Regions from separate parts of the Microbispora bryophytorum genome, predicted to be linked through region 1. Evidence: riboswitches for the same ligand, from Rfam matches in the RefSeq annotation. Region 1 holds a riboswitch; the other holds the start of a gene.
What was found. Region 1 has a riboswitch for S-adenosylmethionine ahead of thrC (threonine synthase). Riboswitches for the same ligand answer to the same signal wherever they lie in the genome.
Positions count from the first base shown of each region.

Region 2: another riboswitch for S-adenosylmethionine. It lies ahead of ACGFIB_RS30350 (aminotransferase class V-fold PLP-dependent enzyme); the one in region 1 lies ahead of thrC (threonine synthase).

Region 1 is NZ_JBICTF010000012.1:12,529-29,817, reverse strand. Features, by position in the region: gene ACGFIB_RS31885 (HelD family protein) at 1-1,524, shown strand, start outside; gene ACGFIB_RS31880 (GNAT family N-acetyltransferase) at 1,521-1,949, shown strand; gene groL (chaperonin GroEL) at 2,022-3,644, opposite strand; gene ACGFIB_RS31870 (cold-shock protein) at 4,202-4,402, opposite strand; gene ACGFIB_RS31865 (MoaD/ThiS family protein) at 4,659-4,934, opposite strand; gene thrC (threonine synthase) at 4,980-6,266, opposite strand; SAM riboswitch class I at 6,281-6,420, opposite strand; gene ACGFIB_RS31855 (RNA polymerase sigma factor) at 6,675-7,226, opposite strand; gene ACGFIB_RS31850 (alpha,alpha-trehalose-phosphate synthase (UDP-forming)) at 7,330-8,754, shown strand; gene ACGFIB_RS31845 (hypothetical protein) at 8,774-9,373, opposite strand; gene ACGFIB_RS31840 (hypothetical protein) at 9,446-10,045, opposite strand; gene otsB (trehalose-phosphatase) at 10,056-10,877, opposite strand; gene ACGFIB_RS31830 (DUF3263 domain-containing protein) at 10,961-11,242, opposite strand; gene ACGFIB_RS31825 (SAM hydrolase/SAM-dependent halogenase family protein) at 11,349-12,155, shown strand; gene ACGFIB_RS31820 (ABC transporter ATP-binding protein) at 12,167-13,183, opposite strand; gene ACGFIB_RS31815 (ABC transporter ATP-binding protein) at 13,167-14,198, opposite strand; gene ACGFIB_RS31810 (ABC transporter permease) at 14,212-15,159, opposite strand; gene ACGFIB_RS31805 (ABC transporter permease) at 15,152-16,078, opposite strand; gene ACGFIB_RS31800 (peptide ABC transporter substrate-binding protein) at 16,212-17,289, opposite strand, start outside.
Region 2 is NZ_JBICTF010000011.1:6,936-19,976, reverse strand. Features, by position in the region: gene ACGFIB_RS30355 (helix-turn-helix domain-containing protein) at 1-339, shown strand, start outside; gene ACGFIB_RS30350 (aminotransferase class V-fold PLP-dependent enzyme) at 383-1,642, opposite strand; SAM riboswitch class IV at 1,731-1,846, opposite strand; gene ACGFIB_RS30345 (pentapeptide repeat-containing protein) at 1,907-2,584, opposite strand; gene ACGFIB_RS30340 (cytochrome P450) at 2,661-3,860, shown strand; gene ACGFIB_RS30335 (SAM-dependent methyltransferase) at 3,850-4,818, opposite strand; gene ACGFIB_RS30330 (Rossmann-like and DUF2520 domain-containing protein) at 4,979-5,869, shown strand; gene panC (pantoate--beta-alanine ligase) at 5,860-6,714, shown strand; gene ACGFIB_RS30320 (class I SAM-dependent methyltransferase) at 6,728-7,414, opposite strand; gene ACGFIB_RS30315 (TetR/AcrR family transcriptional regulator) at 7,477-8,178, shown strand; gene ACGFIB_RS30310 (L-aspartate oxidase) at 8,227-10,764, shown strand; gene ACGFIB_RS30305 (type III pantothenate kinase) at 10,772-11,554, shown strand; gene lysS (lysine--tRNA ligase) at 11,614-13,041, shown strand, end outside.

The DNA.
Region 1 (17,289 bases):
GAGCGGCCCCGCACCGGCCCGATGCGGGACATCGTGGCGACGATCCAGCCCGACCAGGACGAGATCGTCCGCGCCGACCTCGGCGTGACCGTCTGCGTGCAGGGCGCACCGGGCACCGGCAAGACGGCCGTGGGCCTGCACCGCGCGGCCTACCTGCTGTTCACCCACCGCGAGAAGCTGTCGCGCTCGGGCGTGACGATCGTCGGGCCCAACCGGGCCTTCCTCTCCTACATCTCCTCGGTGCTGCCCGCGCTCGGCGAGGTGAAGGTGAACCAGACGACGGTGGCCGGCGCCCTGGGCGACCACGCCCATCCCGAGGACCCCGGGGTGGCGGCCGTGAAGGGCGACGCCCGCATGGCCGAGGTTCTCAGGCGAGCGCTGTGGCTGCACGTCACCAAGCCGGCCGAAGGGGTGCTGTTCACCAAGGGCATCAACCGCTACCGGGTGGCCGACCACGAGGTCAGTGAGATCGTCGCCTCGCTGCGCGGCACGACGAGGTACGGCCCGGGCCGCGCCACCCTGGCCCAGCGGCTCGCCCACGCCGTGCTCGTCCAGATGGAACGGCGCGGCGAGTCGCCCGACGACCGGGTGCAGGACGCGGTGGCCCGGTCGAAGCCGGTCAAGGCCGTGCTGGACGCCGCCTGGCCGCGGCTGACTCCCGAGCAGGTGCTCTTCCGGTTGCTGTCGGACCCCGAGTTCCTGGCCAAAGCGGCCCGGTCGGACCTGTCCCCGGAGGAGCAGCAGCTCATCGTGTGGCGCAAGCCGTACAAGTCGCACCGATCGGCCAAGTGGACGGCCGCCGACGCGGCGCTGCTCGACGAACTGGGCGACCTGATCGAGCGGACACCGTCGCAGGGACACCTGGTGGTGGACGAGGCGCAGGACCTGTCGGCGATGCAGTTGCGCGCGCTCGGACGCCGCTGCCGCACCGGCTCCGCGACCGTGCTCGGCGACCTCGCCCAGGGCACCACGCCCTGGTCGGCGCGTTCGTGGAAGACCGTGCTCGACCACCTCGGCCAGCCCTCGGGCGAGGTCACCGAGCTCACGCTCGGCTTCCGCGTGCCCCGCGAGGTCCTCGACTTCGCCGCGCGGCTGCTGCCCTCCGTCGCGCCGGAGCTCGCCCCGCCGCGCTCGCTGCGGGCCGGCGCCGGCTCCCTGTCCGTACGCCGCGAGAGCGACGTCACGGCCGCCCTCCCCGAGGCCGTACGGCAGGCCCTCGCGCAGGAGGGCTCCATCGGGGTCATCGCGACGGACTCCGTCCTTCCCGCGCTCTCCGCGGCCCTGGAGACCGCCGCGGTGCCGCACACGGTGCTCGACCCGGACTCGACGGGCGACGACCGGGTGCTGCTGGTGCCGGCGACGCTCGCCAAGGGCCTGGAGTACGACCACGTGATCGTCGCCGAGCCGGCCGCGATCGCGGAGGCCGAGGAGCGCGGCCTCGCCCGTCTCTACGTGGTCCTCACCCGGGCGGTAACGTCACTGACCGTCCTACACAGCCGCGACCTTCCCGAGGAGCTGCGATGACCTCGCCCGGCGTGCGCGTCCGCCATGGAGCGCTCGACGACGTCCCCACCGTGCTGCGGTTCTGGCTGGACGCCGCGGAGAACACCGACAGGCACGACGACGCCGGCAAGGTCGTGGCCCTGATCGAACGCGATCCCGAGGCGCTGCTCGTCGCGGAGATCGACGGCCGCGTGGTCGGCACGCTCATCGCCGGGTGGGACGGCTGGCGCGCCCACCTCTACCGGCTCGCCGTGGACCCCGCCCACCGGCGCACGGGCATCGGATCGCTGCTGATCCGGGCCGCCGAGGAGCGGTTCCGGAAGTTCGGCGCGTTCCGTGCCGACGCGATGGTCCTGCACGACAACACGCTGGCGCACCACGCCTGGGCCTCGGCGGGATACGCGATGCAGACCGACTGCGCCCGCTGGGTCAGGGGCCTCGCCTGAGGCGCACCACGGGAAAGGGCGGCTCCCCCGAGGGGGAACCGCCCTTCCGTTGAGACGAAGCAGGCAGATGGATCAGAAGTCCATGTCTCCGCCGCCGGGCATGGCGGGGGCCTTCTCCTTCTCGGGCTTCTCGGCGATGACGGCCTCGGTGGTCAGGAACAGCGCCGCGATGGACGCCGCGTTCTGCAGCGCCGAGCGGGTGACCTTGGCCGGGTCGATGATGCCGGACTCGAACATGTTGACGTACTCGCCGGTCGCGGCGTTGAGGCCCTCACCAGCGGGGAGGTTGCGGACCTTCTCCACCACGACGCCGCCCTCGAGGCCGGCGTTGACGGCGATCTGCTTCAGCGGCTCCTCAAGGGCCTTGCGGACGATCGCGGCACCGGTGGCCTCGTCGCCGTTGACCTCGAGCTTGTCGAACGCGTTGGCGCCGGCCTGCAGCAGGGCCACGCCACCACCGGGGACGATGCCCTCCTCGACCGCGGCCTTGGCGTTGCGGACGGCGTCCTCGATGCGGTGCTTGCGCTCCTTGAGCTCGACCTCGGTGGCCGCGCCGGCCTTGATGACGGCGACGCCGCCGGCCAGCTTGGCGAGGCGCTCCTGGAGCTTCTCGCGGTCGTAGTCGGAGTCGGTGCGCTCGATCTCGGCGCGGATCTCGTTGACCCGGCCGGCGATCTGCTCGGCGTCACCGGCGCCGTCGACGATCGTGGTCTCGTCCTTGGTGATGACGACCTTGCGGGCGCGGCCGAGCAGGTCGAGGGTGGCGTTCTCGAGCTTGAGGCCGACCTCCTCGGAGATGACCTGGCCACCGGTGAGGGTGGCGATGTCGCCCAGCATGGCCTTGCGGCGGTCGCCGAAGCCCGGAGCCTTGACGGCCACGGACTTGAACAGGCCACGGATCTTGTTGACGACCAGGGTCGCCAGAGCCTCGCCCTCGACGTCCTCGGCGATGATGACCAGCGGCTTGCCGGACTGCACGACCTTGTCGAGCAGCGGCAGCAGGTCCTTGTTCGCCGAGACCTTGGAGTTGACGATCAGGACGTACGGGTCCTCGAAGACCGCTTCCATGCGCTCGGGGTCGGTCACGAAGTAGCCGGACACGTAACCCTTGTCGAAGCGCATGCCCTCGGTGAGCTCCAGCTCCAGGCCGAAGGTGTTGCTCTCCTCGACGGTGATGACGCCTTCCTTGCCCACCTTGTCCATCGCCTCGGCGATGAGGGCGCCGATCTCGGGGTCGGCGGCGGAGATGGAGGCGGTGGAGGCGATCTGCTCCTTGGTCTCCACGTCCTTGGCGAGCTTCGACAGCTCCTCGCTGACGCGCTCGACGGCGGCCTCGATGCCCTTCTTCAGCGACATCGGGTTGGCGCCGGCGGCCACGTTGCGCAGACCCTCGCGGACCAGCGCCTGGGCGAGCACGGTAGCGGTCGTGGTGCCGTCACCGGCGACGTCGTCGGTCTTCTTGGCGACTTCCTTGACGAGCTCGGCGCCGATCTTCTCCCACGGGTCCTCGAGCTCGATCTCCTTGGCGATGGAGACACCGTCGTTGGTGATCGTGGGGGCGCCCCACTTCTTCTCCAGCACGACGTTGCGGCCCTTCGGGCCGAGGGTCACCTTCACGGCGTCGGCGAGCTGGTTCATCCCGCGCTCAAGACCGCGCCGGGCGTCCTCGTCAAACGCGATCATCTTGGCTGCCATTAGGCTAGACCTCCCAGTAGCAGGGTGTCTTCAACGGACCGAGCCGACGCCCGCGACGGCGCGGACCCGCTATCCCTGCGCGAGCCCCATCGCCCCGATCCCGGTTGTTGTCACTCTCGACCTCAGAGTGCCAAACAAGTATTTAGCACTCTACCCCTGCGAGTGCAAGCGGGAGCCATGCTGACCAGCTTGGACGTTATGTCCAGATCAGCGAGTCGACGAGCGGAGCGGGGGCACCGACGAGCCCCAAAAGGACGTGCCGCCGGCCCGGACCGAGAAGCGCCCAGGTGCCGCGAGCGGCGCGGCCGGCCTCCGGACGAGGAGCGCGCGGGAGCGGCGAGGAGCACGGCCGCGTTCTGGACCGAGGAGCGCACGGGCGCGAAGCGACCAACCGCGACGAGGCCGTGCTCTCCGCTCACCTCCGGCACGACCCGGCCGGTGTGGCGCCCCGAGCAGCCGAGCGCGGCGGGCGACCCAGCAAGAAGCGGGCGACACAGCAAGCGGAAGGCCCGGCTCGCGAAATCCGCGTGCCGGGCCTTCCAAGGTCGATGACGGGATCAGACGGACCGTACGGCTTCCGCCTGCGGGCCCTTCTGACCCTGCGTGATGTCGAACTCAACCCGCTGACCCTGCTCGAGGGCCTTGTAGCCGTCCATCATGATTGCCGAGTAATGGACGAACACGTCCTTACCACCGTCCACCGCGATGAAGCCGTAGCCCTTGTCCGCGTTAAACCATTTGACGGTGCCCTGCGCCACTTCCGACTCCTCTTGCTGGGCTGGGGACCACACCCAAGAAGCCCCCGGTTTTGTCGATCGTCTTCGACCATACCCGTGTCAAGGCGTAGGACAACAGAGTCAATCCGCAAACTACTACTTGGCGTTCGCTCAAAGCAGGATCGCAGAATATTCACTTTACTGTTGAATAGTTGAGAGCTGCACCTTTTGCCATGGCATCGCATGACTTCTTCATCGGCAGAAGCGCATGTCAGATGCTCGGCCGCGGTGCGGCGGCTCAGCCTCCGGCGACCGCGGGGATGACCGAAATCTGCACCCCGTCCGGCGTGGCGGTGTCCAGACCGTCGGCGAATCGGACGTCCTCTTCTCCGACGTAGACGTTGACAAAACGCCGGATCTTACCCGTTTCGTCCAGGATGCGGCCGCCGATGCCGGGGTAGTCCGCGTCCAGCTTCTGCAGGACCTCGCGGAGCGTTCCCCCCTCGCCGCTCACCTCCGCGGCGCCGTTGGTGTACGTCCGGAGAATCGTCGGAATCCGCACGGAAACGCTCATTGTTCGCTCGCTTTCGTTGCTGCCGATGGGCTTTTTGAAACGCTTTCAGTTGGCGAATGCCGCACGGAAGGCGTCGAGAGAGGGACGGATGACGGCGGCGGGACGGGCGTGCTCGGCCACCGCGTCGAGCGTCTTGAGTCCGTCACCGGTGTTCAGCACCACGGTCTCGGCGTCGGGGTCGAGGCGGCCCTCGCGCACCAGCTTGCGCAGCACGCCGACCGTGACGCCGCCCGCGGTCTCGGCGAAGACGCCCTCGGTCCTGGCGAGCAGGCGGATCGCCTCGACCACTTCCTGGTCGTTCACGTCCTCCACCGCGCCGCCCGTCCGCCGCGCAATGTCGAGCACGTACGGCCCGTCCGCCGGGTTGCCGATGGCGAGGGACTTGGCGATGGTGTCGGGCCGCACCGGCTGCACGACGTCCTGCCCGGCCTTGAACGCCTGGGAGACCGGCGAGCAGCCCTCGGCCTGCGCTCCGAAGATCCGGTAGGGCCGCTCCTCGACCAGCCCCAGCTTGATCAGCTCACGGAAGCCCTTGTCGATCTTGGTGAGCTGCGAGCCGGAGGCCACCGGGATGACGATCTGGTCGGGCAGTCGCCAGCCGAGCTGCTCGGCGATCTCGTACGCCAGCGTCTTGGAGCCCTCGGCGTAGAAGGGCCGGAGGTTGACGTTGACGAAGCCCCACTTCTCGCCCAGCTCGTCACCGATGAGCTCGGAGCAGAAGCGGTTGACCTCGTCGTAGTTGCCGTCGATGGCGACCAGGCGTCCGCCGTACACGGCGGCCATGGTGACCTTGGCCGGCTCCAGGTCGGCGGGGATGAACACGCAGGAGTCCAGCCCGGCCCGGGCGGCGGCCGCGCCCACCGCGCCGGCGAGGTTGCCGGTGGAGGAGCACGACAGGGTGTGGAAGCCGAAGTTGCGCGCGGCCTCCAGCGCGATCGCGACGACCCGGTCCTTGAAGGAGTGGGTCGGGTTGCCGGAGTCGTCCTTGACGTGCAGCGACCGCAGGCCCAGCTCGGCCGCCAGCCTGTCGGCCTTCACGAGCTTGGTCCAGCCGGGCTGCAGGTTGGGCTTGGCCGCCACACCTGCGGGGACGGGGAGCAGGGAGCTGTACCGCCAGATGTTCGCCGGGCCGGACGCGATGTCCTCCCGACGAACCTCGCCGAAGTCGTACGCCACCTCAAGAGGGCCGAAACACTCCGTACAGGCGAAGATCGGGCCGAGATCGTAGAGAGCGCCACATTCGCGACACGAAAGACCGGTGGCGGGGCCGAACTCGACGGTGTTCACAGAGGTGTCGGCGGCGGTGTTAGCGGCGGTGCTGGTATGCGCCATGAAGCGAGGCCTTTCCCTCATCTTCGCTCGCGACCACCCTGGCCGCGAGCCGGAATTGGCACCTGTCCCGGCCGGGCCTCGTGGGCACGAGTTCGACACCGGGGAGGTTGCCGGGGCTTCGCAGGGCCGGTCCCTCCACCCCTCTGGATGAGCATGTTCAGTTGTGGGATCTTCCGAGGAAGGTCCTTGTGCGCCCCTCCTGCCGATCTCTGCCCCGGAGCGTCGCCCAGAGCGGCACCTCGCGGCGGCGTCGTCGCCCGCAGCCTCCGGCTACGAGCTCCTCCGCCTTGCGACACACCACTGCGGCCACCGCTCCGTACGGGCGAATCTTGTCAGTCGCGGCACTAGCACTGTACCCCGGCGTCCTCGGTGTCCGTTCCCGCGTCTCACAACGCGAGACAATCTGTATCAGCCGTACGCCTCGCCGAGGGCGTTCTGCACGTACTTGCGCGCCTGGTGGATACGGGACTTGACCGTCCCGAGGGGGATCTTCAACTGGTCGGCGACCTCCGCGTAGTCGAGCTGGCAGATGTCGCGCAGCACGAGCGCCTGGGCGAGGTCGGGCCGCTCGGTCTCAAGCGCCTCCATCGCGTCGAGCAGATCGAGCCGCGACCCCGCGATGACGCTGACCCGCCGGGGATCGGGCCGCTGCTCGGGCAGCTCCTCCGCCTGCTCCGACGAGCGCCGCTTCAGCGAGCGGTAGGTGGTCCTGGCGCAGTTCACGGTCACGATGTGCAGCCAGGTGCTGAACCTGGCCCGCCCCTCGAACCTCGCGATGTTGCGCGCCACGGCGAGAAGCGTGTCCTGCGCGGCCTCCTCGGCGTCCTGCCGATACGGTAGAAGCCGCTCACAGTGCCGCAGCACGTCGGGCTCGATGCGCCGCAGCAGTTCGCCGAGCGCGCGATGGTCCCCCTGGGCAGCCGATCGGGCCAGGTCCTCGGTCGTGTCGTCCAGTGCCATGCCGTATTCAGCCCTCCCGCGATCGGTTGACATCCTATTGACGGAGGCCGGTTTTTATTAATCTTCCGGCATGCGCGCCCGCTCTGATCGAGGGAATCCCAGGATGAGCAGCACCGTTCTGATCGCGTCCAACCGGGGCCCGGTGTCCTTCACGCTGTCGGACGACGGCGGCCTGACCATGCGCAGGGGCGGGGGCGGGCTCGTCTCCGGCCTGTCCGAGGTGGTCAGGGAGGCCGACGTCCTGTGGGTCTGCGCGGCGCTGTCGGACGGCGACCGGGGCGCCGTGCGCCAGGCGGCCGGCGGGCGGCTCGACCGGGCCTTCGCGACGGGGCCGATCCGCATGCTGGACATCCCGCCCGCGGTATTCCACCGGGCCTACAACGCCGTGGCCAATTCGACCCTCTGGTTCGTCAACCACCTGCTTTACAACACGCCCTTCTCCCCCGAGTTCGGCACGCGGTTCCGCCGCGAGTGGGAGTCGTACCGCACGTACAACGGCGCCTTCGCGCTGGCCCTGGCCGAGGAGGCGGCCCACCGGGCGCGCGTCATGGTGCAGGACTATCACCTGACGCTGACCCCGGCGATGCTCCGGGCCGAACGGCCCGACCTGCGCATCGCCCACTTCTCGCACACGCCCTGGGCGCCGCCGGAATATTTCGCGCTGCTGCCCGAGGACGTCGTGGCGGAGGTGCTGAGCGGCATCCTCGGGGCCGACCACGCCGGATTCCTCACCGCGCGCTGGGCCCGCGCCTTCATGGACTGCTGCGAGACGCTGCTCGGAGCCCGGGTGGACCACGCCGCCCGGACGGTGACGCACGACGGGCGGACCACCAGGATCGGCGTCCACCCGCTCGGCGTGAACGGCGAGGCGCTGCTGGCCCGGGCGGCCGAGCAGGACGTCGAGTCGCACATGAGCGTGATCAAGGACCTCGTGGGCGACCGCCGGCTGATCGTGCGCATCGACCGCACCGAGCTGTCCAAGAACATCGTGCGCGGCCTGCGGGCCTACCAGGAGTTCCTGGCCACCCATCCCGAATGGCACGGCCGGGTCGTCCACCTCGCGTTCGCCTATCCCTCCCGCCACGACCTGCCGGAGTACCGCGAGTACACGGCGGCCGTGCAGCGCTGCGCCAAGGAGATCGAGGACGAGTACGCGACCGAGGACTGGGACCCGCTGATCCTCAACGTGAACGACGACTACCCGCGCTCGCTCGCCGCCTACCGGCTGGCCGACGTCCTGCTCGTCAATCCGATCAGGGACGGCATGAACCTGGTGGCCAAGGAGGGCCCGATCCTGTCGCCCCGGTGTGCGCTGGTGCTGTCGCGCGAGGCCGGCGCGGCGGCCGAGCTGGGGGCCGACTCCCTGCTCGTCAACCCCTACGACGTGTCCGGCACGGCGGCGGCGCTGCACGAGGCGCTGACGCTGCCGGAGCAGGAGCGGCTCGCGCGCGGTCAGCGGCTGCGTGCGGCCGCCTGCGCCCTGCCGCCCCAGCGCTGGTTCGACGACCAGCTCGCCGCGCTGCGCTGACCCGGCGGGCGAAGGCCGGTCAGCTCCAGGTCGCGTTCTTGAGGATCGCGCTCAGCCGCGGGTTGTCCCACTGGTCGAGGACCAGGATCTTCGAGGTGGGCAGATACCACTCGCGCTGGTTGTAGTGCAGCTTCACCCGCCACTTCTTGTCCACGCAGGTCGCCGCCCACCTGTGGTAGTCCGCCTTGTGCCCGCGCCCGACCTGCCGCAGCCCCTTGTCCGCGAGCTTCCACTCGCCCTTGTACAGCTTGTAGCTCTTGGGGCAGATGCCGACGTCGGTCGCGGGGTCGTAGCCGTACTTCGACTTGTACGCCTGGAACGTGTGGAGCCCGATCGCGAGCGCCTTCGGGCCCAGGACCCAGAAGCTGTGGCACCCCCAGTCGCGGAAGCCGAAGTCCTCGGTGCCGAGGGTGGGGCACGAGCCGGTGATGACGCGCACCCAGTCCTTGCCGTTCTTGACCACCTTCCACGACGTGGGGATCGTGAGGGTCAGGCCGCTCCGCAGCCGGACCTTCTTGGTGCCGCCGCCTTCGCTCGCGTACGCCGCGGCCGGAGCCGTCAGGGTGGCCGCCAGCACGGCCAGGCCGGCCGCCGCGGCCGAGATCGTCTTGGTGAACATGTCCGGCACACTAGGCGCGGTCGCTTGCCGATGACTTGCGGCCCGATAGGCGACAGCTCACCGGACGCGTCGTCAGTGCCAGGTGGCGTTCTTGAGGATCGTGCTCAGGCCCGGCGTCTTCCACTGGTCGATCACCAGGATCCTGGACGTCGGCAGATACCACTCGCGCTGGTTGAAGCGGGCTCTCTGCCTGCCCGGGCCCAGGGGCGCGCAGGTGCCCGCCCAGTCGCGGTAGTACGCCTTGTGCCCCGCCCCGACCTGCCGTAGCCCCTTCCCGGCGAGCTTGGTCTGTCCGATGTAGAGGTTCTTCTTCACCGGGCAGGGCCCGACGTCGGTGGCCGGATAGAACGGGCCGTCCGGCGTGTACTTCTGGAACAGCTCGTGGCCCATGTTGATGGCCTTGGGTCCCAGAACCCAGAAGCCGTGGCATCCCGAGTCGCGGAAGCCGTACGTGTCCGTGCCCCTGGTCGGGCACGCGCCGGTGATGACCCGCAGCCAGTCCTTGCGGCTGTCGTCGACCTTCCAGGACGACGGGATCCTGAGGGTCAGCCCCTTGCGCAGGTGCAGCGACTTGGTGGCCGCGCCGTCGTTCGCGTACGCCGCCGCCGGAGCCGCCAGGGACGCCGCGAGCACGGCCAAGCCGGCCGCCGCGGCCGAGATCGTTGTCCTCATGTCCCGGAACCTACGCCGGGCCGATTGCAGACGGCTTGCCGAGACCGGCCACGAGGTCGCCGAGGAAGGCCACGACGCCGTCGGGCCCGTCCACCACCACGTCGGCACGCTCCGCCAGGGCGGTCACCTCCGCGGACCCGCTGCACACCCGTACGCCGGGGATCCCGGCCGACTCGACCGCGTCGAAGGCGGCGAGGTCCCCCAGGTCGTCGCCGACGAACATGACCGAGCGGGCGTCCCGCTCGGCGAGGAAGGCCGACAGGGCTCTGCCCTTGTCCATTCCGGCGGGCCGCAGCTCCAGCACCATGCGGCCCGGCTCGACCGCCAGCCCGGCCTCCTCGGCCAGCGCCGCGACCGGCCCGCGCAGCGCCTGTAGCGCCCCCGCGGGGTCGGCGCACCGCCGGGTGTGCACGGCGACGGCCCGGTCCTTGTCCTCGATCCACGCCCCGTCGAGGCCCACCGTGAGCTCGGGCAGCCGGGCGCGGACGAGGTCGAGCCCCGGCGGGGGCGGCGGCGCCGTCAGACGGCCGTCCTCCCAGCGCTCCAGGCCGTAGTGTCCGAGGATCACCAGGCCGGGCACGTCGGCGAGGGACGGCCCGCCGGAGACCTCTCCGAGGGCGAGAGCCGTACGCGGCGGACGACCGGTGACGATCACGACGGCGCGCACCAGCGGGGCGAGGGCGGCCAGCACCCCGGGCACGCCGGGGTGCACGCGGGCGGCGGCCGGGTCGGGCACGATCGCGGAGAGCGTGCCGTCGTAGTCGAGCCCGATCACGGCGCCGGCCGGATCGGCGACGATCGCGTCGAGTCCCGCGTGCGCGGGCAGGGTCATGAGCCTCACTCCGAAGGGGTCGGGTGCGTACGCCTCGACGGCCTCATGCCCAGAGGGCGGGAAGCATGCGTACGAAGGGAGATCTAGGAGTTGAGTCCGAAGCGGCGGGCCGAGCGGTCGCGCCGCCGGCCGGCCCTCATCCTGCGCAGCCGCTTGACGAGCATGGGGTCGTGCTCCAGCGCCTCGGGCCGGTCGATCAGCTCCCCGAGTAACTGGTAGTACCGGGTCGCCGAGATGCCGAAGGCCTCCCTGATCGCCTGCTCCTTGGCGCCCGCGTAACGCCACCACTGGCGCTCGAACGCGAGCATCTCGCGGTCGCGGTCCGAGAGGTCGAGCCCGTCGCCGCCGGCCGGTTCGGTGTCCATCGGCTCCTCCTCGATCGGCTCGCGGGCCCGTCCCATGGTAATGCCAAGCCCGCGAGACGAACCCGGGGTGTTCAGGACGGGCAGGACAGACGTAATGTCACGTGGTGTGAGCTCTGTAATCACGCTTCTGACTGACTACGGGCTGGAGGACGGGTTCGTCGCCGCGTGCCACGGCGTGATCGCGGGCATGGCTCCGCAGGCTCGGATCATCGACGTGGGTCATCTCGTCCCCGCCGGGGACGTACGGCGCGGCGCGGCCATCCTCGCGCAGACCCTGCCCTACCTCCCGGCCGGCATCCACCTGGCGGTCGTCGATCCCGCCGTGGGCGGCAACCGGCGCCCGGTCGCCGTGGAGGCGGGGGGACGGGTGTTCCTCGGGCCGGACAACGGCATCCTCTCCTGGGCCGTCCGCGCCGCCGGAGGCGCCGATGCCGCCTACGAGATGACGAACAAGGACCTGTTCCTGGCCAGCGTCTCTCCGACCTTCCCGGGACGGGACCTGTTCGCGCCGGTGGCCGCCCACCTGTGCACCGGACGTGCGGTCGCCGACGTGGGACCGCCGATGCCGGTGGACCGCCTGGTGACCCTGCCCGCGCCGACCTGCCGGTTGCGGGACGGCACGGCCGAGGGCGAGGTGCTGTCGGTGGACCGGCACGGCAACGTCCAGTTGTCGATCACCGCCTCCGACCTGGCCGAGCTCGGCGTACGGCTGGGCGACACCCTGGCCGTGTGGCTGGGGCGCCGCCAGATCTCCGTCCCGTTCCGGGAGACGTTCACCGCCGTGCCGCCCGGCGACCTGGTGGCGTTCACCGACTCCGCCGGCCTGGTCGCGATGGCGATCAACGCCGGGGACGCCGCCGACCGCCTGGGTCTGCCCCCGGGCGCGCACGTACGGCTGTCGCCCGGGCGCTGACCCGGCGGGTTCTACTTGGCGTTCACCACGTCGCGGGCCTCCGCGAAGTGGCAGGCACTGGGGTGGTCGCTGCCCGGGCGCACCTCGAGCGCGGGCGTCTGCTCGGCGCAGATGTCCTGCGCCTTCCAGCACCGCGTGCGGAAGTGGCAGCCCGAGGGCGGGTTGGCCGGCGAGGGCGGGTCGCCCTGCAGGATGATCCGCTGGCGGGTCTCCCGCCCCTCGGGGTCGGGCACCGGCACGGCCGACAGCAGTGCCTGGGTGTACGGATGCGTCGGGCTGTCGTAGATGTCGGCGTCGCTGCCCAGCTCGACGAGCTTGCCGAGGTACATCACCGCGACCCGGTCGGAGATGTGGCGGACCACCGACAGGTCGTGCGCGATGAAGATGTAGGCGAGGTCGAACTCGTTCTGCAGCCGCTCCAGCAGGTTCATGACCTGGGCCTGGATCGACACGTCGAGCGCGGAGACCGGCTCGTCGCAGATGATGATCTCAGGCTGGAGCGCCAGACCGCGGGCGATGCCGATGCGCTGGCGCTGACCCCCGGAGAACTGGTGCGGGTAGCGGTTGATGTGGTCGGGGTTGAGGCCGACCACTTCGAGCAGTTCCTGGACCCGGCGCCGCCGGCCGCCCTTCGGCACGACGTCCGAGTGGATCTCGAAAGGCTCCCCCACGATGTCGCCGACGGTCATCCGCGGGTTCAGCGAGGTGTAGGGGTCCTGCATCACCATCTGGATGTTGCGGCGCATCCGCTTGAGCTCGCCGCCCTTGGCCGCGGCGATGTCTTTGCCGTTGACGCGGACAGAGCCCGACGTGGGCCGCTCCAGCGCCATCAGCAGCTTGGCCAGGGTGGACTTGCCGCAGCCCGACTCGCCGACGATGCCGAGCGTCTCACCCCGGTGCAGGTCGAACGAGACCCCGTCGACAGCCTTGATCGCACCGATCTGCCGCTTGACGACGACGCCCTGGGTGAGCGGGAAGTGCTTGACCAGGTCGCGGACCTCGAGGATCGACTCAGTGTTCGCCGTCATCGATGACCTCCCTCCAGTAGTGGCAGGCGCTGCCGCGGGTGCCACTGATCGTGTACAGCGGGGGCGCGTCGGTCACGCAGTTGTCCCGCCGGTACGGGCACCGCGGATGGAAGGCGCAGCCCGTCGGCATCTCCAGCAGGTTGGGCGGCAGACCCTTGATCGCGTAGAGCTCATGACCCTTGTGGTCCACCCTGGGGATCGACTCCAGCAGCCCCTTGGAGTAGGGGTGGGCCGGGTTCTTGTACAGGTCGTAGACCGGGGCGTTCTCGACGATCCGCCCGCCGTACATGACCGCGATCTTGTCCGCGACGTCGGCGACGACGCCGAGGTCGTGGGTGATCAGGATCAGGCCCATGTTGCTGTCGCGCTGCAGCTCCGCGAGCAGGCCCATGATCTGGGCCTGGACGGTCACGTCGAGCGCCGTGGTCGGCTCGTCCGCGATCAGGATCTCCGGGTCGAGCGCGATCGCCATGGCGATCATGATGCGCTGTCGCATACCACCGGAGAACTGGTGCGGGAAGTCGTTGACCCGCTCCTTGGCGGCCGGGATCCTGACCCGGTCCATCAGCTCGATGGCCTTCTTCTTGGCCTCCCCCCGCGACGTGCCGCGGTGCATGCGGAACATCTCGGCGATCTGCCAGCCGACAGGGAAGACCGGGTTCAGCGCGGACAGCGCGTCCTGGAAGACCATGGAGATGCCCTCTCCGCGGATCTTCCTGCGCTGGTCCTCCGGCAGCTTGAGCAGGTCGACCCCGCGGAAGCGGATCTCGCCTCCGGCGATCTTCCCGGGGGGCATGTCGAGGATGCCCATGATGGTCTGGGCGGTGACGCTCTTGCCCGAGCCCGACTCGCCCAGCACCGCGAGCGTCTCGCCTGCGTCCACGCTGTACGTGACGCCGTTGACGGCCTTGGCCACACCCGCCCGGGTGCGGAACTCGACGTGGAGGTTGTCCACCTCCAGCAGGGCGCCAGCGTGGGAGCCGCTGCCCATCTGCTCGGAAAGCACTTCCGTCACTCGCTGTGCCTCCTCATCGAAGCTTCGGGTCGAGGGCGTCGCGTACGGCTTCGCCGAGCATGACGAAGGTCAGCACGCACAGGGACAGGAACCCGGCCGGGAAGAACATGGCGTGCGGCGCGGTCCTGATGTACGAGGCGTGGTCGGCGATCGCGATGCCCCAGGAGATGACCGGCGAGCGCAGGCCGATGCCGAGCAGCGACAGCGTGGCCTCGGCGCCGATGTAGCTGCCGATCGTGATCGTCGAGTACACGAGGATCGGCGCCAGCGAGTTCGGCAGCAGGTGCTTGAAGATGATCCGGAGCGGGCCGGCTCCCAGTGCCCTGGCGGCCTGCACATAGTCCTGGTGCTTGGCCTGGATGACGGCCGAGCGGGCGATGCGCATCAGGATCGGCCAGCCCAGCAGGGCGAGCACGATGATGACGACCGCCATGATCGTCGCCTTGCCTGGGTTCGACTGGGCCGGCGCGACGGTGCCGAGGATGATGATCGCGCCCAGCACGTAAGGCAGGCCGAGGAACATCTCGCCGACGCGGGAGATCACCGCGTCGAGCCAGCGCCCGAAGTAGGCCGCGAGCACGCCCGTCAGGCCGCCGAGGATCACGGTGGCCAGCGTGGCCAGCACACCCACAATGATCGAGGTGCGGGCGCCGTACACGGCGCGGGCGTAGACGTCGCGCCCCTGAAGGTCGTAGCCGAACCAGGCGTCCGCGCTCGGCAGCTCCATGCTCTTGGCGAGCGTCGCGTACTCCGGGTCCTTGTGCGTGAACAGCGACGGGAAGGCCGCCATCAGCAGGAACACGATCAGCATCACGAGCGAGATCCAGAAGATCTTGCGCCGCTTCAGGATGTCCCAGGTGTCGCTCCAGAGGCCACGATGGCCGTTCCGCACCGCGACCGGGCTCGCGGCCGGCTCGTCCGCTCCCTTGATCAGGTCTTGCGTCGCGGTCGGGTCACTCATAGCGGATCCTCGGGTCGAGCACGCCGTAGAGGAGGTCGACGAGCAGGTTGGCGAGCAGGTAGACGAGCACCAGCAGCGTGGCCACCGGGACCACGACCGTGTAGTCCTGGTCCAAAATCGCCCGCCACAGCAGACCGCCGATGCCGTGGATGTTGAAGATGCCCTCGGTGATGATCGCGCCGGACATCAGCGAGCCCACCTCGGTGCCGAGGAACGTCAGCACGGGGATGAGCGAGTTGCGCAGCAGGTGGATCGCGACCACCCGGCGGTTGCTCAGTCCCTTGGCGACGGCGGTGCGGACGTAGTCGGACCGCAGGTTCTCGACGATGCTCGTGCGCGTCAGCCTCGCGGTGAACGCCATGTTGAGGCTGGCCAGTACCAGCGCCGGGACGATCAGCTCGGGCACCGTCGCCTCGTCCGTCACCGTCGGGGTGATGATGCCGAGCTGCACGCCGAGCAGCCACTGCAGCAGGTAGCCCGTGACGAAGATGGGCAGCGACAGCAGGAACAGCGTGGAGATCGTCACCACGTTGTCGATGAAGCCGCCGCGCTTGAGGCCCGACAGCACGCCGGCGCCGATTCCGATGACCGCCTCGAAGATCACCGCCATCAGCGCGAGCCTGATGGTGATGGGCCAGGCGTCGCCGAGCAGGCTCGCCACCGACACGCTGTTGAAGTCGACGCCGAGGTTGCCCGTGACCAGGTTCTTCAGGAAGTTCCCGTACTGCACCAGGAGCGGCTGGTCCAAGCCGAACTGCTCGCGCATGGCCGTGACGTAGGCGTCGGGACAGGGACGCTGACCGCATCTCCCGGCGAACGGGTCACCCGGGAGCTGCCAGACCATGTAGTTGATGATGAAAGTCGTGCCTAGCACGACAGGCACGAGTTGCAGCAGGCGCCGGATCGCGTATCGGCCCATGCGCACCTCCGATCTGACGCTAAAGGTCGTACACGCGCCCCCCGCGGGTCAACACGGGGGAACGCAGATGAACAGCCCACAAGGCCGGTCCCGGTGGGGAACCGGCCTCGGGCGAATCACGTACGAGCTGTCCCTACGCTTCCTTGATCGCGATCGACAGCGGGTCGAGCTCGCCGAAGGGAGTGACCTTGACACCGGTCACCCACTTGGAGGTGCCGGCCTGCAGGCCGTACGACCACAGCGGAATCGCGGGCATGTCCTGCTGCAGCATAGCCTCGGCCTCCTGGTAGAGGGCGTTGGACTGCGCCGGGTCGGTCGCGGTGTCGGCCTCGTGCAGCTTCGCGTCGAGCGCCTTGTTGCTGTAGAGACCGTCGTTGGAGGACGCGCCGGTCTTGTACAGGGGGTTCATGAAGTTCTCGATGTGCGGGTAGTCCATCTGCCAGCCGGTGCGGAACGCGCCCTTGATCTTGTGCTGGGTGATGGTGTCACGCAGCTCGGCGAAGGTGGGCATGTCCTTGTGCACGAACTTCACGCCGGCGTCGGCGCCGAAGGCCTGGTTGATGCTGTTGACCGTGGCCTCGATCCACTCCTTGTGAGTGCCGTCGGCGTTCGACCAGATCGGGAACTCGGCCGGCGGGGTGTAGCCCGCGGCCTTGGCCTTGGCGAGGTACTCCTTGGCCTTGGCGGGGTCGTAGGTGCACAGCTCGCCGCAGGCGCCGTCCTTGAAGCCCTCGACGATCGGGGAGACCCAGCCGTTGATCGGGGAACGACCCTTGTTGAAGATCTTGTCAGTGATCGTCTGCCGGTCGATCGCCATCGACACGGCCTTGCGGAAGTCGGCGTTGCCGCCGAACTCCTTGTCGTACAGCGGGAAGGTGACCGTCTGGATGACGCCCTGCTGGCCGTCGATGGCCCGGTCGCCGAGGTCGGTCTTCCACTTGTCGCCGGCGAGGGCCGACGGCGGGATCAGCTCGGTGAAGTCGAGGTTGTTGGAGACCAGGTCCGCGTAGGCCGCGTTGTCGTCCTTGTACATCTTGTAGACGATCTTCTTGACCTTGGGCTTCTCCGGCCCGGCGTAGTCGGGGTTGGCCTCGACGATGATCTGCGAGTTGTGGTCCCACTGCACGAACTTGAAGGGGCCGTTCGTGACCGGCTTCTGCGCGAAGCCCTTCGGGTCCTTGAAGAACGCGTCAGGAAGCGCCGAGAAGGTC
Region 2 (13,041 bases), on a different contig from region 1:
AGAGTGCCGGGGGACTGGGCCGACCTCGAGCGGGAACTGCACGAGGCCGGCGTCTCCCCTTCCGTGATCGAGCAGGGCGCCAGAAAGCTTCTCGCCGAGGCGCGCGGTCATCAGCTCGCCGAGGCGCGAAAGCAACTTGGGTTCGGTCAGAGGGACGTCGCGGCTGTCATGGGTCTGAGCGTCGCCCGGGTCTCACAGATCGAGCATGGAGAGGTCACCTCTCTCGACGTTATCGCTCGCTATGTAGAGGCGCTCGGGGCCCGCTTGGACCTGGTCGTCGACTTCGGTGATCGGACGCTGCGCCTGCCGGTCAGCGAGAGGTCGACGGACGCCGCTTGATCGGGGACCTCTTGAGCGAGACCCCCGGCCTCACCTTCCGTCGTCAGGCGGTGGCGATCTCGCGCAGGGCCTCGACGAGGCGGTCGACGTGTTCGGTGGTCGTGCCGATGCCGACCGAGGCGCGTACGGCGCTGAACGTGCCGTCCGCGCAGCCGCCGTCCTCCTGAGCGCCGTCCTCCCCGCCGCCGAGGAGGTGGCGGACGAACGGGTGGGCGCAGAACTTGCCGTCCCTGACGCCGATGCCCCAATCGGCCGACAGCGCCTCGGCGACCTCGCGGGCCGTACGGCCCTCGACGGTGAACGACACGATGCCGACGCGCGGGTGGTCCTGGCCCCACAGCGACAGCTCGCGTACGCCGGGGATGGCGGCGAGCCCGGCGCGCAGGCGGGCGAGCAGCCGCTCCTCATCCCGCACCAGCGCGGCCCAGCCCGTCGCGGTGAGCGCGTCGCAGGCGGCGGCGAGCGCGATCGCGCCGAGCACGTTGGGGGTGCCCGCCTCGTGCCGCGTCTCGGGGTCGTCGCTCCAGTCCACCGTCTCGCCCACGGACCGTACGGCTCCGCCGCCGCGCAGGTACGGGTCGGCGCAGGCGAGCCAGTCGGGGCGGCCGACGAGCACACCGGCGCCGAACGGGGCGTAGAGCTTGTGCCCGGAGAAGGCCACGTAGTCGAGGTCGAGCGCGGCCAGGTTCAGCTCGCGGTGGGGCACGAGCTGGGCGGCGTCCACGGCGATCCGCGCGCCGTGCCGGTGGGCGATGTGGGCCAGTCCGGCGATCGGCCACAGCTCGCCGGTGACGTTGGAGGCCGCGGTCACGACGAGCAGGGCCGGGCCGTCGATGGCGGCCAGCGCCTCGTCGGCCGCCCGGATCGCCTCGCCGGGGAAGGCGGGCGGCGCGAGCCGTACGGCCTTCTGCCAGGGCAGCAGCGAGGCGTGGTGCTCGGTCTCGAACACGACGGCGGTGGTGCCCTCGGGGAGGCTGCGGGCCAGCAGGTTCATGGCGTCGGTCGTGTTGCGCACGAAGATGAGCGCGTCGCCGGGGCGGGCGCCGACGAAGGCCCGCACGGTGTGCCTGGCCTGCTCATACCTGGCCGTCGTGAGCTGCGAGGCGTAGCCCGCACCCCGGTGGACGCTGGAGTAGGCCGGCAGCGCCGCCGCGACGGCGGCGTTCACCGGCTCCAGACAGGGCGCGCTCGCCGCGTAGTCGAGGTTCGCGTACTGCACCAGCCTGCCGCCCCTGATGGGCACCTCCAGGTCGGCGCCCACGACAGCCGGTAGGCGCACGGGGGCGAGATCGTGCTCGGAGATGCGGGTGACGGCCTGCTGGACGAAGGTGAGTGCGGACAACGCCATGCTCCTCGGGTCGGGGACCCCGGCCATGGCATCGGAGAGGCGGAGCCCGCGCTTGCCCGGCACACCTCGTGCCGGACCCGGTCCTCACCCGGGGCACCCCGCCGCGAGCGCGAGGGTTGCCGGCCAGCAAGCCGGGGCTTGACGCTGGCACTCATGACCTGGACGGCACTATAACCCGACACCGCCCTCCGGCCGCAAGTCCGGGTGGCCCAGCCGAAGTCAGCCGTCGTCGACCGTGACACCCAGGATGTGGGCGAACATCGGCGCGAGTTCCATCAGCTGGACGCCGCTGATGGTCGCGCCGCGCAGCGCGTCGTAGCCGTCGGAGATGCCCAGGGACACGGCGCCGCGCAGGTCCACCCGGGACATGCGCGCCTTGTCGAACCGCACCCGTTCCAGCGTCGAGCCGGGGAAGGTTACGCCGGTCAGCGCGGCGCCCGCGAAGTCCACGTCGCGCAGCGTGCACTCGACGAACGAGACCTCCCGCAGGTCGGCGGCGCGGAAGTTGACCGAGTCGAGCTTGCACCGGTGGAAGAGCACGTGGTTCATCTCGGCGCCGGGCAGCGCCGTGCCGGCCGGGGCGCTCATGACGATCTCCGCGTCCGCCCAGACGGACTCGGTGAGGTCGCCGCCCACCCAGCGCACGCCGTTCAGCCACACGTCCGAGAACCGGGCGCGCCGGTATCGGCCGCCGGCGAACGTCACCGAGGCGAACGCCGACTCGATGAACCGGGCGCCGGACGCGTCGGCGTCCTCGAACTCGCCCCCGTCGAACAGGACCGTGTCGTAGTCGCCGCCCTGCGCGAGCCGCCCCTTGAACGGCTCAAGGTGATCGGCATAGGGCAGTTCGCCGAGTTCGCGGGGCTCCCTGCGAGGCTGTTCGCGGCGCTTCGGCATCGGCCCAACCTACGCCATGACGGACCCGCACGCCCGTACTCCCAGGCGAGGTCTTTCATCCGTATTGTTGTCCATTGTGAAGTTTGATCCCTGGAATGCCGAGTTCATCGCGTACCCCTACGACGCCTACCGCGACCTGCGCGACAACGATCCGGTCAGCTTCTTCGAGCCGACGGGGCAGTGGCTGATCGCCCGCCACGCGGATGTGAACGCGCTGCTGCGCGACCGGCGTCTCGGCCGGTCCTACCTGCACGTGGCGACGCACGAGGCGTTCGGCCGCGAGCCCGAGCCGGAGTTCCAGGAACCGTTCTGGCGGGTGATCCGAGCCGGGATGCTCGACGTCGAGCCGCCGGTCCACACGCGGCTGCGCCGCCTGGTGTCCAAGGCGTTCACCCCCCGCATGGTCGAGTCGCTGCGTCCCCGCGTACGGAAGATCGCGACCGAGCTGACCGCGGGACTGGTCGAGCGCGGCGGCGGGGACCTGCTGGCCGAGGTGGCCGAGCCGCTGCCGGTCACGGTGATCGCCGAGATGCTCGGTGTGCCCGAGGCCGACCGCCACCTGCTGCGCCCCTGGTCGGCCGACATCTGCGGGATGTACGAGCTGAACCCCTCGCCGGAGGTCCAGCACACGGCCGTGCGCGCGGCGGCGGAGTTCGCCGGCTACCTGCGCGAGCTGGCCAGGGCCCGCAGGGATCGGCCGGGCGACGACATGATCTCGGCGCTGGCCCAGGTGGTCGACGACGGCGACCGGCTGACCGAGGACGAGCTGATCGGCACCTGCGTGCTGCTGCTCAACGCCGGGCACGAGGCCACGGTCAACGCCACCGGCAGCGGGTGGTGGGCGCTGTTCCGCAACCCGGGTGAGCTGGAGCGGCTGCGCGCCGACCCCGGCCTGATGCCGACGGCGGTTGAGGAGTTGCTGCGCTACGACACCCCGGCGCAGATGTTCGAGCGGTGGGTGCTGGAGGACGTCGAGGTCGGCGGGGTGACGATCCCCAGGGGCACGGAGATCGCGCTGCTGTTCGGCTCGGCCAACCGCGACCCCGAGGTCTTCGCCGATCCCGACCGTCTCGACCTCGGCCGGGCGGACAACCCGCACATCTCGTTCGGCGCCGGCATCCACTTCTGCCTCGGCGCACCGCTCGCGCGGGTCGAGATGGCGGAGTCGTTCGGCGCCCTGCTGGGGCTGGCGCCCAGGCTGGAGCTCGCCGAGGAGCCTGCCTGGAAGCCCAGCTACATCATGCGCGGCCTGGAGTCCCTCAAGGTCACCGTCTGACGACCTGGCTGAGCCAGCCGAAGCCGCCGAGACCGGCCGGGTCGATCAGCTCCGCCTCCTGGGAGGCCCGGCCCAGCGCGCGTACGTATGCGGCCGGATCGGCGGACGCCAGCGCGAGCGGCGGGCGGGCGCCGGTGACTCCCAGGTCCCGCAGCGCCTCCCGCTGCGTGGTGAGCGTGGACGCCTGCGCCCCCGCCCGCTCGCCGGCCGCCGCGCAGGCGTCCAGCGCGACGTGGGCGGTGATGTCGCACGACCCGTCCGGTGTCGGCGGCACCACCGAGCCGTCGCGATATCCGGCGACCGTGCCGAGCGGTGGCCGTCGTCTGGCCGGATGGGCGTAGTCCACGGCGACCGCCGTGCCGCACGCCAGCCGCGTGATCAACGAGGCCCAGGCCTCGTCGCGGGGACGGCCGATCTCGGCGCGTTCTCCCGGTGAGCGCAGCGGCCACCAGCGCTCCAGCCAGGCCAGGTCATCCGGGCCGGGAGCGGGCCCGGGCCGCTGTTCGCCGGTCGAGGTGTCCACGAGCACCAGGCGAGGGCCGTCCGGCGTCATCTCGGCGATGTCGAGCGGCACGTTGTCCAGCCACTCGTTGGCGATCACCAGGCCGCCCGCGCCGTACGGCGCCTCCGGCTCCCAGGCGACGCGCGGATCGAGATCGCCGGGCCGGGGGGACAGGTCGACGGCGGTGACCCGCAGCCGCTTCGAGAGGTCCGGCGGCGCGGCGGCCCGCACCCGGGCGGCCAGGAGGCCGTTACCGCTGCCCATGTCCACGAGATCGACCGGGTCGGGCCGCCCGAGCGCGGCGTCGACCCGCAGGAGCAGGCGCAGCACGGCCTCGGCGAAGACCGGCGAGGCCTGCACCGACGTGCGGAAATGCCGGTCGGGGCGCTCCCGCAGGTAGAAGCCCTCCGCGCCGTAGAGCGCCCGCCGCATGGCCTCCCGCCAGGTGACCTCCACGGGGCCCAAGGTTACCGACACGCCGAGGCCGTAACGAAAAGTAGTCACTTTCGTACTTGTGGCTCAACATAGGCCCGGGAGAAATGGGACAAAATCCGACCGTTGGGCCACGCCCGGGCGGGCGGGAGCGCCGCCGCTACGCTGAACCGAGGGAGGCGTCATGGAGACAAGTGACCGCCCGGCGCGGCTCGCCGTAGGAGTGCTGGGCGCGGGACGCGTCGGTTCCGTGCTCGGAGCCGCGCTCATGCTCGCGGGTCATCGGGTGGTGGCGGCAAGCGGCGTGTCCGACGCGTCGGCGCGGCGGGCCGCCGACCGTCTCGGCCTGGCGCTCAGCAGGCCGGACGAGGTGATCGCCCGGTCCGATCTCGTGCTGCTGACCGTGCCGGACGACGTGCTCCCCGGTCTCGTCTCCGGTCTCGCCGCCACCGGCGCCGACCTGCGCGGCAAGCTGCTCGTGCACGCCAGCGGCGCGTACGGCCTGGGCGTGCTCGACCCTGCGGCCGAGGCGGGGGCGCTGCCGCTCGCGCTGCACCCCGTGATGACGTTCACCGGCAGGAGCGACGACCTGACCCGGCTCAACGGCTGCTCGTTCGGCGTCACGGCGCCCGACCTGCTGCGGCCCGTGGCCGAGGCGCTGGTGATCGAGATGGGCGGCGAGCCGGTATGGATCGCCGACCGTGACCGGCCGCTCTACCACGCCGCCCTGGCCGGCGCCGCGAACCACATGGTGACGCTCGTCGCCGAGTCGCAGGAACTGCTCGCGAAGATCGGCGTGGAGCATCCGGGCCGGATGCTCGGCCCCCTGCTGAGCGCGGCACTCGACAACGTGCTGCGTCTCGGCATCAGCGGGCTCACCGGGCCCGTGGTCCGCGGCGACGCGGGCACCGTGCGCAAGCACGTCGACGCGCTCATCCTGGCCGCCCCCGAGGCCGCGGACGCGTACGTCGCCCTCGCGCGGCTCACCGCCGACCGGGCGCTCGCGGCGGGCCTGCTCAAGCCGGAGGCGGCCGAACGCCTTCTGGACGCCCTGGGAGGGAACATATGGACCTGACCGTCGCCGCCGACCGCGCCGCCCTCGACAAGGCGAGGGACGAGCTCGGCCCCGGGAGGATCGCCCTGGTCCCCACGATGGGGGCGCTCCACGAGGGCCACCGGTCGCTGATGCGGCTGGCACGCGAACACGCCGACCACGTGGTGGTGAGCGTGTTCGTCAACCCCCTGCAGTTCGGCCCCGACGAGGACTTCTCCCGGTATCCCCGTACGTTCGAGGCCGACCTCCGAGTGTGCGAGGAGGAGGGTGTGCGCGTGGTCTTCACGCCCTCGGCCGACGACATGTACCTGCCGGACCGCCAGGTGGAGGTCTCGGCCGGCGGCATGGGCGGGGTGGTCGAGGGCGCCTTCCGGCCCGGCCACTTCGACGGTGTGCTGACCGTGGTGCTCAAGCTGTTCAACCTCGTACGGCCGGACGTCGCGGTCTTCGGGCAGAAGGACGCCCAGCAGCTCGCGTTGATCCGGCGGATGGTGGCCGACCTCGACGTCCCGGTGTCGATCGTCGGCGCCCCGACCGTGCGGGAGCCGGACGGCCTCGCGCTGTCGAGCCGCAACAGGTACCTGTCCGAGGCCGACCGCCGCACCGCGCTCGCCCTGTCGCGGGCGCTGCGGGCCGGCGCGGCGCGGGGCCAGACCGCCGGGCCGGCCGGGATCCTCGACGCCGCGCGGGCCGTGCTGGAGGAAGCCGCCCGCTTCGACCCGCCGCTGCTGCTCGACTACCTGATCCTGGCCGACCCGGCGACGTTCGCGCCGGCCGGCGACGACCACCGCGGCGAGGCGATCCTGGCCGTGGCCGCCAAGGTGGGCACCACCCGCCTCATCGACAACGTGGTCCTGACCCTGTAGAGGTCGCGGCGGCTCAGGCTCCCCCGTACCGCAGCGTGAACCAGAAGGTGGGGAACGGGTTCGTCCCCGGTGTGATGTCGGCCAGCTCCCAGCCGGTGAACCTGGCGCGCAACTCGTCGGCGGTGACCCCGGAGAACTTGTCGTCGAGCACTCCGGGGCCGTACCCGAACATCAGCAGCCGTGCGCCGGGAGCGGCACGGCTGGTGAGCCCGGCGGCGTAGGCGTCGCGGCGGTGCGGCGGGATGCCGCAGAAGCAGCTCAGGTCGAAGAACAGGTCGTAGGGGCCGGACGCGTCCAGCTCGTCGAGCCGGGTGGCGTCTCCGTGCAGGAGCCGTACGGCCACTCCCGCCGCGTCGGCCTTCTCCCGGGCCTGCTCGATCGCGCGGCCGACCAGGTCGACGGCCACGACCTCCCAGCCGTGCCGGGCCAGATAGATCGCGTTGGTTCCGGTGCCGCAGCCGAGCTCCAGAGCGCGGCCGGGCGGCAGCGCGCCGTCCCCCTCCCCGCGCCTCTCCCCGCGTCCCTCTATCAGGGCGACCAGCTCGGGCGGTGTCACGCCCGAATCCCACGGCGGCTTGCCGGTTCGGTAGTACTCCTCCAGTTCCCGCAGCACGGCCTCCTCCTGGTCCGGCTCCTGGTCCGGTCCGCTGCCGACCCGGTCTGCGTTGTTCGTGCCCCGGGCGGTGTTCGGCGTGTTCATGGCCTCGCTCCACTTCTTTAGAGTCAAACTCTAGTGATGAACTCTAGAGATATACTCGCATCATGGACATCGTCAAGCGGCCGGACAAACGGGCCGAGCGCTCGCGCCGCACCCGGGAGAAGGTCATCCAGGCGGCGCGGGAGCTGTTCGTCGCGCAGGGCTACGGGGCGACGAGCCTGCAGGAGGTCGCCGACCGGGCGGGCGTGGCCGTTCAGACGGTCTACTTCGCCTTCGGCAACAAGCGCACGCTGTTCAAGGACGTCGTCGACACGTCCATCGCCGGCGACATCGAGCCGGTGGCCATCATGGACCGTGAGTGGTTCCGCGCCGCGTGCGCCGAGCCCGCCGCGGCCGACCAACTGCGGGCGCACGTCCGCGGCACGAGTGAGATCCTCGGCCGGGTCGCCCCGCTCATGCCGATGATCGAGTCCGCCGGGGCCGCCGACCCGCAGATCGCCGCGGGATGGCCCGACGGCCCCGACCCGCGCTATGTCGTGCAGCACGCCGCGGCCCAGGCGCTCGTGGGCAAACCCGGCGCCCGGCCGGACGTCTCCGTCGAGATGGCGGCGGATCTGCTGTTCTGCCTGCTCAGCCCGCAGCTGTACCTGCTCTTCGTCCAGGACCGCGGCTGGTCGCAGGACCAGTGGGAGGAATGGGCCCGCGCCACTCTGACCGCGCAGCTCTGCACCGGCCCCGTGACAGGCGCCGCCCCTGCGGCAGGCACCGGCCCCGCGACAGGCGCCGCCCCCGCGGCGTGCCCCTAGGAGGAGGGGGCGGGGCGTCACCATCGCCAGGGGGGCGTTATCGTCATTATGACGAAAGGGGATCCCCTCATGGTGGCGCTCGCACGCAGACTCACCGCCCCCGCACCCGGCTGGACCGTCGAGGCCGACGCCGTCGTGATCGGGTCCGGCATCGCCGGCCTCACCGTGGCGCTGCGCCACGTCGAACTCGACCCCCGCGCGCGGGTGCTCGTGGTCACCAAGGACGTGCTGTCGGCCGGGTCCACCCGGTGGGCCCAGGGCGGCATCGCCGCCGTCCTCGACCCCGAGGACACCCCCGACGAGCACCTGAGGGACACGCTCGTCGCCGGGGTCGGCCTGTGTGATGAGGAGGCCGTCCGCGTCCTGGTCACCGAGGGCCCCGACGCGCTGAAGCGGCTGATGAGCCACGGCGCCGAGTTCGACCGCGACACCGACGGCGAGCTCCAGCTCACCCGCGAGGGCGGCCACCACCGCAACCGGATCGTGCACGCAGGCGGCGACGCGACCGGCGCCGAGGTGCAGCGGGCCCTGGCCGAGGCGGTGCTGGCCGAGCCCCGCATCGAGGTCATCGAGCACGCCCTCGCCCTCGACCTCCTCCTCGACGCCGAGGGCCGCGCCTGCGGGGTCACGCTCCACGTGATGGGGGAGGGCGCCCGCGACGGCGTCGGCGCCGTACGGGCCGGGGCCGTGGTGCTGGCCAGCGGCGGCATGGGCCAGGTATACGCGGCCACGACCAACCCTGTGGTGTCCACCGGAGACGGCGTGGCGCTGGCGCTGCGGGCCGGCGCGGTGGTCAGGGACATCGAGTTCGTGCAGTTCCACCCCACGGTCCTGTGGCTGGGGGAGGGCTCGACCGGCCAGCAGCCCCTCGTCTCCGAGGCCGTGCGCGGCGAGGGCGCGGTGCTGATCGACTCGAGCGGCGAGCGCTTCATGCGGGGGGTGCACGAGCTGGCCGACCTCGCGCCCCGCGACGTGGTCGCCAAGGCGATCATGCGTCAGCTGGCGCGGACCGGCGCCGACCACGTCTACCTCGACGCCACCCACTTCGGCGAGGACAAGTGGCGGTCCAGGTTCCCCACCATTCTCGCCGTCTGCCGCGAGCACGGCATCGACCCCGTCACCGAGCCCATCCCCGTCGCCCCCGCCGCCCACTACGCGAGCGGCGGCGTGCGCACCGACCTATACGGCAGGACCAGCGTTCCCGGCCTGTACGCCTGCGGAGAGGCGGCCTGCACGGGTGTGCACGGCGCCAACCGGCTGGCCTCCAACTCCCTGCTGGAAGGGCTCGTCTACGGCGAGCGCATCGCCGCCGATCTGGCGGCCGGGAACCTGACCCGCGACCGCGCGACGCACGAGCCCGTCCCGGCCGACGACCGGCCCGAGGGCCTGGTGGACCCGCGTACGCGGCCGAGGATCCAGAGCCACATGAGCGGGGGCGCCGGGGTGCTGCGCAGCGACCGGAGCCTCGCGCAGGTCGCCCGTGCGCTCTCCGACGCCCGCTGGACGCCGGTCGCGGTCGAGCCCTGCACCGAGTCGTGGGAGGCGACCAACCTCCTCACGGTGGCCTCCGCGCTGGTCGCCGCGGCGGCCGTGCGCGAGGAGACCCGCGGCTCGCACTGGCGGGAGGACCACCCCGACCGCGACGACGCCCACTGGCGGGCGCACATCGACATCGCCCTGACGGCGGAGGGACTGACCTTGACGTACACGCCTCACGAGGAACTGCGGAACGAGCTGGACAAGACCGGCCTCGACCCGGACGCCGTGCTCGGGCTCGTCCGCGCCGCGCTGGAGGAGGACCTGGCCGGGGGACAGGACGTGACCTCGGTCGCCACCATTCCCGCGGACCAGCGGGCCGTCGCCGACGTGGTGGCCCGCAAGGAGGGCGTGGTGGCCGGGCTGGCCGTGGCCGAGACCGTCTTCCGCCAGGCCGACGGGCCGGTCGAGGTCGAGCGGCACGCCGCCGACGGCGACCGCGTGCGCCCCGGCGACGTGGTGATGTCCGTGCGGGGCGCCACCAGGGACCTGCTCACGCTGGAGCGGACCGCGCTCAACTTCCTCACCCACCTGTCCGGGATCGCCACCGAGACCCGCCGCTGGGTGGACGCGGTGGAGGGCACCGGCGCCCGGATCCGTGACACCCGCAAGACCCTGCCCGGGTTGCGCGCGCTCGCGAAGTACGCCGTACGGGCCGGCGGCGGGGTCAACCACCGGATGGGCCTGCACGACGCCGCCCTGATCAAGGACAACCACGTCGTGGCCGCCGGAGGCGTCGCCGAGGCGTTCCGCGCCGTACGGCAGGCCTTCCCCGGCCTGCCGATCGAGGTCGAGGTGGACAGGATCGACCAGATCGAGCCGGTCCTGGCCGAGGGCGCCGAGGAGATCCTGCTCGACAACTTCACCGTGGACCAGCTCGCCGAGGCCGTACGGCTGGTGGCCGGGCGGGCGCGGCTGGAGTCGAGCGGCGGGCTGACCCTGGAGGTGGCCCGCGCCGTCGCCGCGACCGGGGTCGACTACCTGGCGGTCGGTGCGCTCACGCACTCGGCCCCGGCACTCGACCTTGGTCTAGATCTTCGTGATGCATAATCGGGGAATGCTGCTCACCATCGACGTCAGCAATACCCACACGGTGCTGGGCCTGTTCGAGGGTGAAGAGGTGATCGAGCACTGGCGGATCGCCACCGACCCCCGCCGTACGGCGGACGAGATCGCGGTGGTGCTCCAGGGTCTCCTCGGGCAGTCGCCGCTGCTCAAGGACGCCGACATCAGCGGCATCGCGATCTGCTCCACGGTCCCGTCGGTGCTCAACGAGATGCGGGAGATGTCCCGGCGCTACTACGGCGACGTCACGGCGGTGGTGGTCGAGCCGGGCGTCCGCACCGGCGTCCCGGTCCGGATGGACAACCCGAAGGAGGTCGGCAGCGACCGCATCGTGAACGCGCTCGCCGCCGCCGCCCTGTACGGCGGGCCGTGCGTGATCGTGGACTTCGGCACGGCCACCTCGTTCGACGCCGTCTCGGCCCGGGGGGAGTACGTCGGCGCGGTGACCGCGCCCGGTCTGGAGATCTCGGTGGACGCGCTGGCCACGGCCGGGGCCCAGCTCCACAAGGTCGAGCTGGTCCGGCCCCGCTCGGTCATCGCCAAGAACACCGTGGAGGCGCTCCAGTCGGGCATCATCTACGGCTTCGCGGGCCTGGTCGACGGCATCGTGGACCGGATGACGGCCGAGCTGGCCGCCGACCCCGACGACGTCACCGTGGTGGCCACGGGCACCGGTGCGCCGCTCGTCATCGGTGAGGCCCGTACGATCGACGTGCACGAGCCCTGGCTCACGCTGATCGGCCTGCGGCTGGTCTACGCCCGGAACGCGTCCTGACGACTCCCTCGCGTACGGGACCATAGAGGCCAGGATCCCGTTCAGAGAGGACTGACGTGATGGACGCCGACTGGGTGGCGCGTTTCGCCGATGAGGTCATCGCCGAGGCTGAACGGCGCGCACCGGGCAAACCCGTCGTCTGCGCGTCCGGTCTCAGCCCGTCCGGCCCGATCCATCTGGGCAACCTGCGTGAGGTGATGACCCCGCACCTGGTGGCCGACGAGATCAGGCGGCGCGGCCACGAGTGCGTCCACATCATCTCGTGGGACGACTTCGACCGCTTCCGCAAGGTCCCCGTGGGTGTCGACCCCGCCTGGAACGAGCACATCGGCAAGCCGCTGACCTCCGTCCCGGCCCCGCCCGGCAGCGAGCACCCGAACTGGGCCGAGTACTTCAAGGCGCCGATGATCGCCGCGCTGGCGGAGCTGGGCGTGGAGTTCCACGGCATCAGCCAGACGCAGATGTACGGCTCCGGGGCCTACCGGGAGCAGGTGCTGCTCGCCATGCGCGAGCGGCGGCGGATCGACGCGATCCTCGACCAGTACCGCACCAAGAAGGCCAAGGCCAAGGAGGTCGCGGACGCCGACGAGGCCGCCGCCCTGGAGGGCTCGGGGGCCGCGAACGAGGACGACGGCTCCGGCGCGGGCGGCTACTACCCCTACAAGCCCTACTGCTCGGTCTGCGACCGCGACATGACCACGGTCACGTCGTACGACGACGAGACCACCGCGATGTCGTACACCTGCGTGTGCGGCCACAGCGAGACCGTCCTGCTGTCCGAGCACACCCGCGGCAAGCTGGTGTGGAAGGTCGACTGGCCGATGCGCTGGGCCTACGAGGGCGTGGTCTTCGAGCCGTCGGGCGTGGACCACAGCTCGCCGGGCTCGTCGTTCGTCGTCGGCGGCCAGATCGTCCGTGAGGTGTTCGGCGCCCCGCAGCCGATCGGGCCGATGTACGCCTTCGTCGGCATCAGCGGCATGGCCAAGATGAGCAGCTCCAAGGGCGGCGTGCCGACCCCGGCCGACGCTTTGTCGATCATGGAGCCCGCGCTGCTGCGCTGGCTGTACGCCCGCCGCCGTCCCAACCAGTCGTTCAAGGTCTCCTTCGACCAGGAGATCCAGCGGATGTACGACGAGTGGGACACGCTGACCAGGAAGGTACAGGACGGCACGGCGCTGCCGGCCGACCAGTCGGCCTACCGCCGCGCGTCGAGCACGGCCTCCCGGGTCCTGCCGGAGACGCCGCGGCGGCTGCCCTACCGGACGCTCGCCTCGGTCGTGGACATCGCCACCGGGCACGAGGAGCAGACGCTGCGCATCCTGCGCGCGTTCGACCCGGAGATCGGCGGGCTGGACGAGTTGCGGCCGCGGCTCGACCGCGCCCAGCACTGGGTGAACACGTACGTGCCCGCGGAGGAGCGCACGCAGGTGCGCGAGACGCCCGACAAGGAACTGCTCGACACGCTCGGCACGCAGGACCGCGAGTCG